DNA from 3 places in the Streptomyces sp. S4.7 genome. Region 3 is predicted to be linked to each of the others. Evidence: riboswitches for the same ligand, from Rfam matches in the RefSeq annotation. Region 3 holds a riboswitch; each other region holds the start of a gene.
The links. Region 3 has a riboswitch for thiamine pyrophosphate ahead of SSPS47_RS25190 (thiamine ABC transporter substrate-binding protein). Riboswitches for the same ligand answer to the same signal wherever they lie in the genome.

Region 1 (3,266 bases), 3.8 Mb from region 3:
GGCCTGCGCGGGCGTGCCCGGCAGGGACGGGTCGGGAGTGAAGAGCCACTCGAGCATCTCTTCGTCGGTGAAGCTGTCGTCCCTCAGGAGCGTCAGGGTCCCGGCGAGGCCCTTGACGACCTTCTTGCCGTCGATGAAGGCGGCCGGCACCTGAAGCGCCCGATTCTCACCGCGGCGCACGGCGATCAGCTGACCCTCCTTCACCAGTTGACGCACACGCGTCACCTCGATATCGAGCATTTCCGCGATATCGGGCAGGTGAAGCCAGGCAGGGACGAGAGCATCGATCTTTGCGTCAATCTCAGTCACAGGACAAGCCTGCCATCCCGGACTGACAGTCGGAAGCCGAGCCGGGCACCGACTGGGCCGACGAGCGGTACCCCCGGCCCGGGGAGAGCGCGCGGGACACGGTCACAGAGCCGTCAGTTTGAGCGGTACGGCGGGGTCGGCGGCCCGCCGCGTGTCGATCCGCGCACCCGCCGCGACGAGCTTGCGGCCCTGCGCCAGGTCTCGCGGTCTGCCGACGGCGAGCAGCGCCACCAGCGCCCCTTCCCGCAGCCACAGGACCGACCAGGCGGCGCTCGCCGGGTCGCCGCGCCACAGGAGGGCGTCGGCCCGGTCGTGGTGGCCCGCGTACTGCACGAAACGGCCGAACTGCTCGGACCAGAAGTACGGCACCGGGTCGTAGGGCTCGTGGGACTCCCCCACGATGTCGGCGGCGACCGTGCGCGGCCCCTGGAGCGCGTTGTCCCAGTGGTGCACCATCAGCCGCTCCCCGTAGCGGGCCGAGGGGAACGAGGCGCAGTCCCCGACCGCGTACACACCGGGCGCCGAGGCGCGCAGCCGGTCGTCGGCGGTGACGGCGCCCTCGGCGCCGGTCACGATGCCGGATCCCGCCAGCCAGGCCGTCGCGGGTCTGGCGCCGATGCCCACGACCACCGCGTCCGCCGCCTGCTCACGGCCGTCGGAGAGAACCACCCGGCCGGGCTCGACGCTCGCCACGCGCGCGTGGGTGAGGAGTTCGGCGCCGCTCTCGGCGTACCAGTCGGCCATCGGAGTGGCGACCTCGGCGGGCAGGGCGCCGGCGAGCGGATGGGCCGCCGCCTCGACGACGGTCACCTCGCAGCCGGCCTCCCTGGCCGCGGTCGTGAACTCGGCGCCGATCCAGCCCGCTCCCACCACGACGACATGGTGCTTGCGCTCCAGGACGGGGCGCAGCCGCGCCGCGTCGTCCAGGGTGCGCAGCAGGTGAACACCCGGGACCCCGTCGGCGCCCGGCAGGGTGATCGGTTCGGCGCCGGTGGCGATGACCAGCGCGTCGTAGGGAACCGGCCCCGCCTCCGTGTCCACCTCGTGGTCCGCCGGGCGCACACCGGTCACTTCGAGACCCAGCCGCAACTCCGCACGGAGCGCGTCGAAGTCCACGTCGAAGGCCGAACCTTCCGCCGCACCGAGGAGGACGGCCTTCGAGAGTGGGGGCCGGTCGTAGGGCTGGTGACGCTCGGCGCCGATGAGGGTGACGGGGCCTTCGTGCCCCAGTTCGCGCAGTGCCACGGCGGTCTGCACACCCGCCATTCCCGCGCCGACGACGACGGTGCGCCGCTCGTCCGTCTGCTTCCGCTGCTCGCTCACCCGATCACCTTATGGAACCGGCGGGGTCGACGACTCCCTTACAGGGGGCGGGGACAGGGGGTTACCCTGACCGTAAAGCACTTGTCATCAGTGGCGAACAGAAGACTTCACACCTCGCGGGAGCCCGTACGCACCGGGCTGAGAGGGAGGCTGACGCGGCCTCCGACCGTACGAACCTGATCCGGGTCATGCCGGCGAAGGGAGGAGCTGGACACCCATGCGGTCATCTCATGTTCGGTACCGGGAATCCGGGCGGTCCGACGTCCTGGTGGTCGGGGGCGGGATCATCGGCCTGGTCACCGCCTGGCGCGCGGCGCAGCTCGGGCTCGGCGTCACCGTCGTCGATCCGGAGCCGGGCGGCGGCGCCGCGCGGGTCGCCGCCGGGATGCTCGCCGCCGTCAGCGAACTCGACCACGGCGAACAGACCTTGCTGGCGCTGAACATCGCCTCGGCGCAGCTGTATCCCGACTTCGTCGCCGAACTGGAGTCGGTGACGGGGCAGGAGACCGGCTACCGCGCCTGCGGCACGCTCGCCGTCGCTCTCGACAGCGACGACCGGGCGCAGCTGCGTGAACTCCACGCCCTCCAAAGGAGGTCGGGTCTGGAGTCGCAATGGCTCACCGGCCGCGAGTGCCGGCGGCTGGAGCCGATGCTCGCTCCCGGCGTCCGCGGCGGGCTGCGGGTCGACGGGGACCACCAGATCGACCCGCGCAGGCTCGCGGCCGCCCTCGTGACGGCCTGTGAGCGGTCGGGGGTGGTCTTCCACCGGGCGTGGGCCGAACGGCTGCGGGTGGCCGGGGACCGGGCCGCCGGGGTCACGGTGGCCGGCGGCGCCGAACTGGGCGCCGATCAGGTCGTCGTCGCCGGGGGCAGCCTCAGCGGGCGGCTGGCGGGCGTGCCGGACGACGTCCTGCCTCCGGTACGTCCGGTCAAGGGCCAGGTCCTGCGGCTGACGGTGCCGCGCCCGTACGCCCCGTTCCTGTCCCGGACGCTGCGGGCCGAGGTCCGCGGCAGCCACATCTATCTCGTGCCGCGCGAGAACGGCGAGCTGGTCGTCGGGGCGACGAGCGAGGAGCTGGGCTGGGACACGACGGTGACTGCGGGCGGGGTGTACGAGCTGCTGCGCGACGCCCACGAACTGCTCCCCGGCATCACCGAACTGCCGCTCACCGAGACCCTCGCCGGGCTGCGGCCGACGTCGCCGGACAACGCCCCGCTGCTCGGGCCGACCGCCCTGCCGGGGCTGCATCTGGCCACCGGGCACCACCGCAACGGGGTGCTCCTGACGCCCGTCACGGGCCGGGTGATGGCCACCGTCCTCACGACGGGTGAACTGCCGGACCACGCACGGCCCTTCACCCCCGCACGCTTCCCGCCCGGTGGCGCCTCGGCCCCCTCCCCCACCGTCCGTGCAGGTCAGGAGCAGCACGCATGACCGACACCGTGAATTCGCACCCGTCCGGCAGCGGGCCCGGGTCCATGACCGTCTCGGTGAACGGGGAAGCCCGCGTCCTCGCCGGCCCCGTCACGCTCGACGTCCTCGTCGCGACCCTGACGGCCGCTCCCTCGGGCGTCGCCGCCGCGCTCAACGAGACCGTCGTCCCGCGCGGGCGCTGGTCCGACACCACCCTGTC
Region 2 (3,266 bases), 1.9 Mb from region 3:
TTGTACGTGATGACGCCGGTCTTCACGTCGTCGCGGTTGGGCAGGCCAAGGTGCTCCTTGGGCGTCACGTAGCAGAGCATCGCCGTACCCCACCAGGCGATCATCGCGGCGCCGATGCCGGAGGTGATGTGGTCGTACGCCGGGGCGACGTCCGTCGTCAGCGGCCCGAGCGTGTAGAACGGTGCCTCCTCGCAGATCTCCTGCTGGAGGTCGATGTTCTCCTTGATCTTGTGCATCGGGACATGGCCCGGCCCCTCGATCATGGTCTGTACGTTGTGCCGCTTGGCGATGGTGTTCAGCTCGCCGAGCGTCCGCAGCTCCGCGAACTGCGCCTCGTCGTTGGCGTCGGCGATCGAGCCCGGTCGCAGGCCGTCACCGAGGGAGTACGTCACGTCGTACGACGCGAGGATGTCGCACAGCTCCTCGAAGTTCTCGTACAGGAACGACTCCTGATGGTGCGCCAGGCACCACGCCGCCATGATCGAGCCGCCGCGCGAGACGATGCCGGTCTTGCGGCGGGCCGTGAGCGGCACGTAGCGCAGCAGGACGCCCGCGTGGACGGTCATGTAGTCGACGCCCTGCTCGGCCTGTTCGATGACCGTGTCCTTGTAGATCTCCCAGGTCAGTTCCTCGGCCTTGCCGTCGACCTTCTCCAGCGCCTGGTAGAGCGGCACGGTGCCGATGGGGACCGGGGAGTTGCGCAGCACCCACTCGCGGGTGGTGTGGATGTTGCGGCCGGTGGAGAGGTCCATGACCGTGTCGGCGCCCCACTTGGTGGCCCAGGTCATCTTGTCCACCTCCTCCTCGATGGAGGAAGTGACCGCGGAGTTGCCGATGTTGGCGTTGACCTTCACCAGGAACCGCTTGCCGATGATCATCGGTTCGATCTCGGGATGGTTGACGTTGGCCGGCAGTACGGCGCGGCCCGCGGCGATCTCGTCGCGCACCACCTCGGGCGGGACGTTCTCCCGGATGGCGACGTACTCCATCTCCGGGGTGATGTCGCCCCGCCGGGCATAGGCGAGTTGTGTCACCGCCCGCCCTTCGCGGCCCCGGCGCGGCTGGCGCGGGCGGCCGGGGAAGACCGCGTCGAGATTGCGGAGACCACCGCGCGGCGAGGTGTGCTTGAGGCCGTCGTCCTCGGGACGGACCGGGCGGCCCGCGTACTCCTCGGTGTCGCCGCGGCCGATGATCCAGTTCTCCCGGAGCGGTGCGAGACCGCGCCGTACGTCGGTTTCGACGGTGGGGTCGGTGTACGGGCCCGACGTGTCGTACAGCGTCACGTCGTCGCCGTTGGTGAGGTACACCTGACGGACCGGCACCCGGAGGTCGGCGCGCGATCCTTCCACGTATCCCTTGTGCCAGCCGATGGCTCGTGCGGCAGGCGTGCGTGCGTCCTGAACGGTCATATGAGACCTACTCCCTACGCCGGCATTACCCGGTAACAGGTTCGGCGGTCGACGCAGCTCAGGGATCCGGGGAAGCCCCGGAACTCCACAGTCAGCGTCCTCTCAGCCCGGTGCTCCGAGCTCCCGCGTGTGTAAAGGCACCACCACGCTAACGCGATGTCGGGCGTGCTGAACAGAGGGCCCCCGCCGTTCTTGCGATGATCGGTCGGTGACCTCACCCCAGCAGACACCCGATTCGCACGGCCACTCGCACAGCCACGGGCCGGCCGCGCCGGTCTCCAAGCACCTGCGCAAGGTCATCGCCGCGGTGCTGATCCCCTTCGCCACGGCCGTCCTTGTCGGACTCGTCGTGCTGTGGCCCGGCGGCGCCCCGGCGCACGAACGCACCGGTGTCGGCTTCGACCGCCAGACCGAGCAGGGCCAGGTGGTGAAGATCGAGCAGATCGACTGCAAGGACGTGAACGCCGCTCAGGTCCCGCCGACGGGCGACACGACGACGCCGGAGGGGCGTGAGGCGCAGCGCGCGCAGACCGGCGACTGCGAGAAGGCGACGGTCGAGGTGACGACCGGCAAGGACAAGGGGCGCAGGTTCGTCGAGATCGTCCAGCCCGACGCGCCGCGGCAGTTTCACGTGAAACAAGGCGTTGTGGTGGCATTCGCCCCCGACGCGCCCCGGGATCTCCAGTACTCGGTCACGGACGTGGACCGTTCGACGCCGATGGCGCTGCTCGCCGGGATCTTCGCGCTCGCGGTGGTCGTGGTGGGGCGGCTGCGCGGGCTGATGGCGCTGATCGCGCTGGTCATCTCGTTCGCCGTGCTGACGCTGTTCATCCTGCCGGCGATTCTTCAGGGCTCGAATCCGCTGATCGTCGCGGTCGTCGGCTCAAGCGCGATCATGCTGCTCGCGCTGTACCTGTGCCACGGTCTGACGGCCCGTACATCCGTCGCCGTACTCGGCACGCTCATCTCGCTGCTGCTGATCGGGCTGCTGGGCTCGCTGTTCATCGGCTGGGCGAGTCTGACGGGCAACACGGACGACAACACCGGACTGATCCACGGGCTCTATCCGGAGATCGACATGAGCGGCCTGCTGCTGGCGGGCGTCATCATCGGATCGCTCGGTGTACTGGACGATGTGACGGTCACCCAGACATCGGCGGTGTGGGAGCTGCGCCAGGCGAATCCCGACATGGGACCGCGTGCTCTCTACCGGGCGGGCATCCGTATCGGGCGTGACCACATCGCGTCGGTGGTCAACACGCTCGTACTGGCCTACGCGGGCGCCGCGTTGCCGCTGCTGCTGCTCTTCTCGATCGCCGAGTCGAGCGTGGCGACGGTGGCCAACAGCGAACTGGTGGCCCAGGAGATCGTACGGACCCTGGTCGGGTCGATCGGTCTGGTCGCGTCGGTGCCGGTGACCACCGTGCTGGCGGCCCTGGTGGTGTCGGCCGACCGGCCGGGGACGGGGGAAGGCGCGACGCCGGAGACCGAGACGGGAGCGCCGTCGGGGACGCCGTCAGGGGCACCCTCGGGGGCGCCGCCGAAGGCGCCTACCGGGCGGCCGTTCGGGGGCCTGCGGACGCGGGGCGGCGGCGGGCGGCGCCGCAAGGCGTAAGCGCTCAGCCCGCGTTCTCCTCGGCGAGGATGCGCCCCAGCGTCTCCTCCAGGTTGGTCTCGAAGTGCCCGAGCGTCATCTCCTGGCCGAGCGGGACCAGCCGGTCCGTACGGTCGAGGAAGGCCACCAGCGGTGGTGCGCTGACGCGGAACAGGGCGCGTTCGGTGCCGACCTGGAGTCTGATGTGGACATCGGAGAGCTCTTCGGGCTCGGTCGGCGAGATGTACACGTCGCCGTCGCCG
Region 3 (3,266 bases):
CGGATTCGCCATGGCGGCGGGGGCGCTGTGCATGCAGTTCCTCATCGACGACGGCACCTGGTGGCAGGGGCTGCTGCTCGGTCTCGCCGTGGCGGCCAGTGCCACGCTCGGTGACCTGGGAGAGTCGATGATCAAGCGGGACCTCGGGATCAAGGACATGGGCACGCTGCTGCCCGGTCACGGCGGCATCATGGACCGCCTCGACTCGCTTCTGCCGACGGCCCCGGTCGTGTGGCTGCTGCTGGTGGTGTTCGTCGGCTCGGGCTGACCCGTATCCGTACCGGTTACCCTGGTAAGGCCCGCCGTCCCGGACGGCGGGCCTTACTGCGCTCCGCGGTCGCGGGGCCCGTCACATGAGGTCTCCTGGCACCCGCAGCGTGCCCGTGTCCCTCCCGCGGTGGGCGGGGACACCGGCCTCGTCGTACCGAGGAGAAAACAGCTCATGGCACCGCCCAATCCCGGAGAACTCACCTTCGTCGCGCCCCGCGGCGCCAAGAAGCCGCCGAGGCACCTGGCCGACCTCACACCGGAGGAACGCAGCGAGGCCGTGGCGGCGCTCGGTGAGAAGGCGTTCCGTGCCAAGCAGCTGTCGCAGCACTACTTCGCACGGTTCGCGCACGACCCCGCCGAGTGGACGGACATCCCCGCCGCCGCGCGCGAGAAGCTCGCCACGGAACTGCTGCCCGACCTGATGTCCGTGGTGCGGCACATCTCCTGCGACGACGACACCACCCGTAAGACGCTGTGGCGGCTGCACGACGGCACGCTCGTCGAGTCCGTCCTGATGCGCTACCCGGACCGCGTCACCATGTGCATCTCCTCGCAGGCCGGCTGCGGTATGAACTGCCCGTTCTGCGCCACGGGACAGGCGGGCCTGGACCGCAACCTGTCAACGGCGGAGATCGTGCACCAGATCGTGGACGGAATGCGCGCGCTGCGCGACGGTGAAGTCCCCGGCGGCCCCGCGCGGCTGTCCAACATCGTTTTCATGGGCATGGGTGAACCGCTCGCCAACTACCGCCGCGTCGTCGGGGCGATCCGCCGGCTGACCGACCCCGAGCCGGACGGCATCGGACTCTCGCAGCGCGGCATCACCGTCTCGACGGTGGGCCTGGTGCCCGCGATGCTGCGATTCGCCGGCGAGGGCTTCAAATGCCGCCTCGCCGTATCGCTGCACGCGCCCGACGACGAGCTCCGCGACACCCTCGTGCCGGTCAACACCCGTTGGAAGGTGCGGGAGGTGCTGGACGCAGCCTGGGAGTACGCGGAGAAGTCCGGCCGTCGGATCTCCATCGAGTACGCCATGATCCGCGACATCAACGACCAGGCGTGGCGGGGCGATCTGCTGGGCCGGCTGCTCAAGGGGAAGCGGGTGCACGTCAATCTGATCCCGCTCAACCCGACACCCGGGTCCAAGTGGACGGCCTCCCGCCCCGAGGACGAGAAGGCGTTCGTCGAGGCGATCGCGTCCCACGGCGTGCCGGTGACGGTGCGCGACACCCGCGGTCAGGAGATCGATGGGGCGTGCGGTCAGCTGGCGGCCACGGAGCGCTGAGCGCGGCGACGGGACCCCGACGGGGCCCATGTACGCTGGTTCGAACGAATTACATATTCCGACAGGGGAGCGCCACAGCGCTGAGAGTGCGGCAGAGACTCGGACGAGCCTCACGGCCGCAGACCCTCTGAACCTTGCCCAGGTCATTCTGGGTAGGAAGTTCGGACATCACTCAAGCTGTTGCGCCCTGCCCTGCTCCGGTCCGCCGGTGCGGGGCAGGGCCGCGTCTTCTCCTGGACATCCCAGGAGGAATTCAGTGCGTACCACGAAGAGAATGACGGCCGGCGCCCTCGCTGCCGCACTTGGCGTCTCCGTGCTCGCCGCGTGCGGCGAGTCCGACGACTCCACGTCGTCGGACGTCGCGAAGTCCAAGGGTGTGACGCTCGTCGCCCATGACTCGTTCGCCGCCTCGGACTCCGTACTCAAGGAGTTCACCGAACAGACCGGCTACACCGTCAAGGTGCTGAAGAGCGGCGAGGCGGGCGAGGCGCTCAACAAGGAAATTCTCACCAAGGGCTCGCCGCAGGGCGACGTCTTCTTCGGCGTCGACAACACCCTGCTCTCCCGCGCCCTCGACAACGGCCTGTTCACGCCGTACGAGGCGAAGAGCCTCGACCAGGTCCGCGCCGACGTACGGCTCGACGACGCCGAGCACCGTGTCACGCCCGTCGACACCGGCGACATCTGCGTGAACTACGACAAGAAGTACTTCACCGACAAGAAGCTGGCGCCGCCGCAGTCCTTCGCCGACCTGACGAAGCCCGCCTACAAGGACCTGCTCGTCGTCGAGAACGCCGCGCAGTCCTCACCTGGTCTCGGCTTTCTCCTCGGCACCGTCGCGGCGTACGGGGACGACGGCTGGCAGGACTACTGGAAGCAGCTCAAGGCCAACGGTGTCCAGGTGGTGGACAGTTGGGAACAGGCCTACAACGAGGAGTTCTCCGGCTCGGCGGGCGGCAAGAAGGCCAAGGCGGAGCGCCCGCTCGTTGTCTCGTACGCGTCGAGCCCGCCTGTCGAGGTCCTGTACGCCGATCCGCAGCCGAAGGAGGCGCCGACCGGCGTCGCCACGAGCACCTGCTTCCGGCAGATCGAGTTCGCCGGTCTGCTCCAGGGCGCGAAGAACGAGGCGGGCGGCAAGGCTCTGCTGGACTTCCTGGTGAGCAAGACCTTCCAGGAGGACATGCCGCTCAACATGTTCGTGAACCCGGTCGTCGACGGTGCGAAGCTGCCCGCGCTCTTCACGGACCACGGCGCCGTGGTCGACAAGCCGGAGACCGTGGCCCCGGAGAAGATCGCCGAGAACCGTGACGAGTGGATCCAGTCGTGGTCCTCACTCGTCGTCAAGTAGCCGCGAAGGGCGACCGGGAGGGTGACACGGCCACGCGTACGGAGGCGGGGCCGGTCGTCCGGGGGACGGGGCGAGGACGGGGCCGGGAGCCGGGCCCCGTGGTGCGGGCCGCACGGCGCCGGGGGAGCGTCGTACGGCTCTGCCTCATGGCCGTGCCCGTCGCGTTCTTCGCGGTCTTCTTCGCCTACCCCGTCACGGCGATTGTCGGCCGCGGGCTGAAGACGGACGGCTCGTGGCACTGGGGCCGGTTCGGGGACGTGCTGAGCCGGCCCGACATCGGGCAGGTGCTCTGGTTCACGACGTGGCAGGCCGCGCTCTCCACGGCCCTCACGCTGCTGATCGCGCTCCCCGGCGCCTACGTCT

Region 1: linked by a shared signal. The riboswitch ahead of thiO (glycine oxidase ThiO) and the one ahead of SSPS47_RS25190 (thiamine ABC transporter substrate-binding protein) in region 3 are both predicted to bind thiamine pyrophosphate.
Region 2: linked by a shared signal. The riboswitch ahead of thiC (phosphomethylpyrimidine synthase ThiC) and the one ahead of SSPS47_RS25190 (thiamine ABC transporter substrate-binding protein) in region 3 are both predicted to bind thiamine pyrophosphate.

Annotation. Positions count from the first base shown of each region.
Region 1 is NZ_CP048397.1:1,781,596-1,784,861, forward strand. Features, by position in the region: gene SSPS47_RS07840 (Rv2175c family DNA-binding protein) at 1-309, opposite strand, end outside; gene SSPS47_RS07845 (FAD-dependent oxidoreductase) at 412-1,632, opposite strand; TPP riboswitch at 1,739-1,853, shown strand; gene thiO (glycine oxidase ThiO) at 1,850-3,067, shown strand; gene thiS (sulfur carrier protein ThiS) at 3,112-3,266, shown strand, end outside.
Region 2 is NZ_CP048397.1:3,738,635-3,741,900, forward strand. Features, by position in the region: gene thiC (phosphomethylpyrimidine synthase ThiC) at 1-1,409, opposite strand, end outside; TPP riboswitch at 1,404-1,546, opposite strand; gene SSPS47_RS16550 (YibE/F family protein) at 1,618-3,024, shown strand; gene SSPS47_RS16555 (SsgA family sporulation/cell division regulator) at 3,029-3,266, opposite strand, start outside.
Region 3 is NZ_CP048397.1:5,622,479-5,625,744, forward strand. Features, by position in the region: gene SSPS47_RS25180 (phosphatidate cytidylyltransferase) at 1-268, shown strand, start outside; gene rlmN (23S rRNA (adenine(2503)-C(2))-methyltransferase RlmN) at 443-1,555, shown strand; TPP riboswitch at 1,609-1,732, shown strand; gene SSPS47_RS25190 (thiamine ABC transporter substrate-binding protein) at 1,812-2,903, shown strand; gene SSPS47_RS25195 (iron ABC transporter permease) at 3,050-3,266, shown strand, end outside.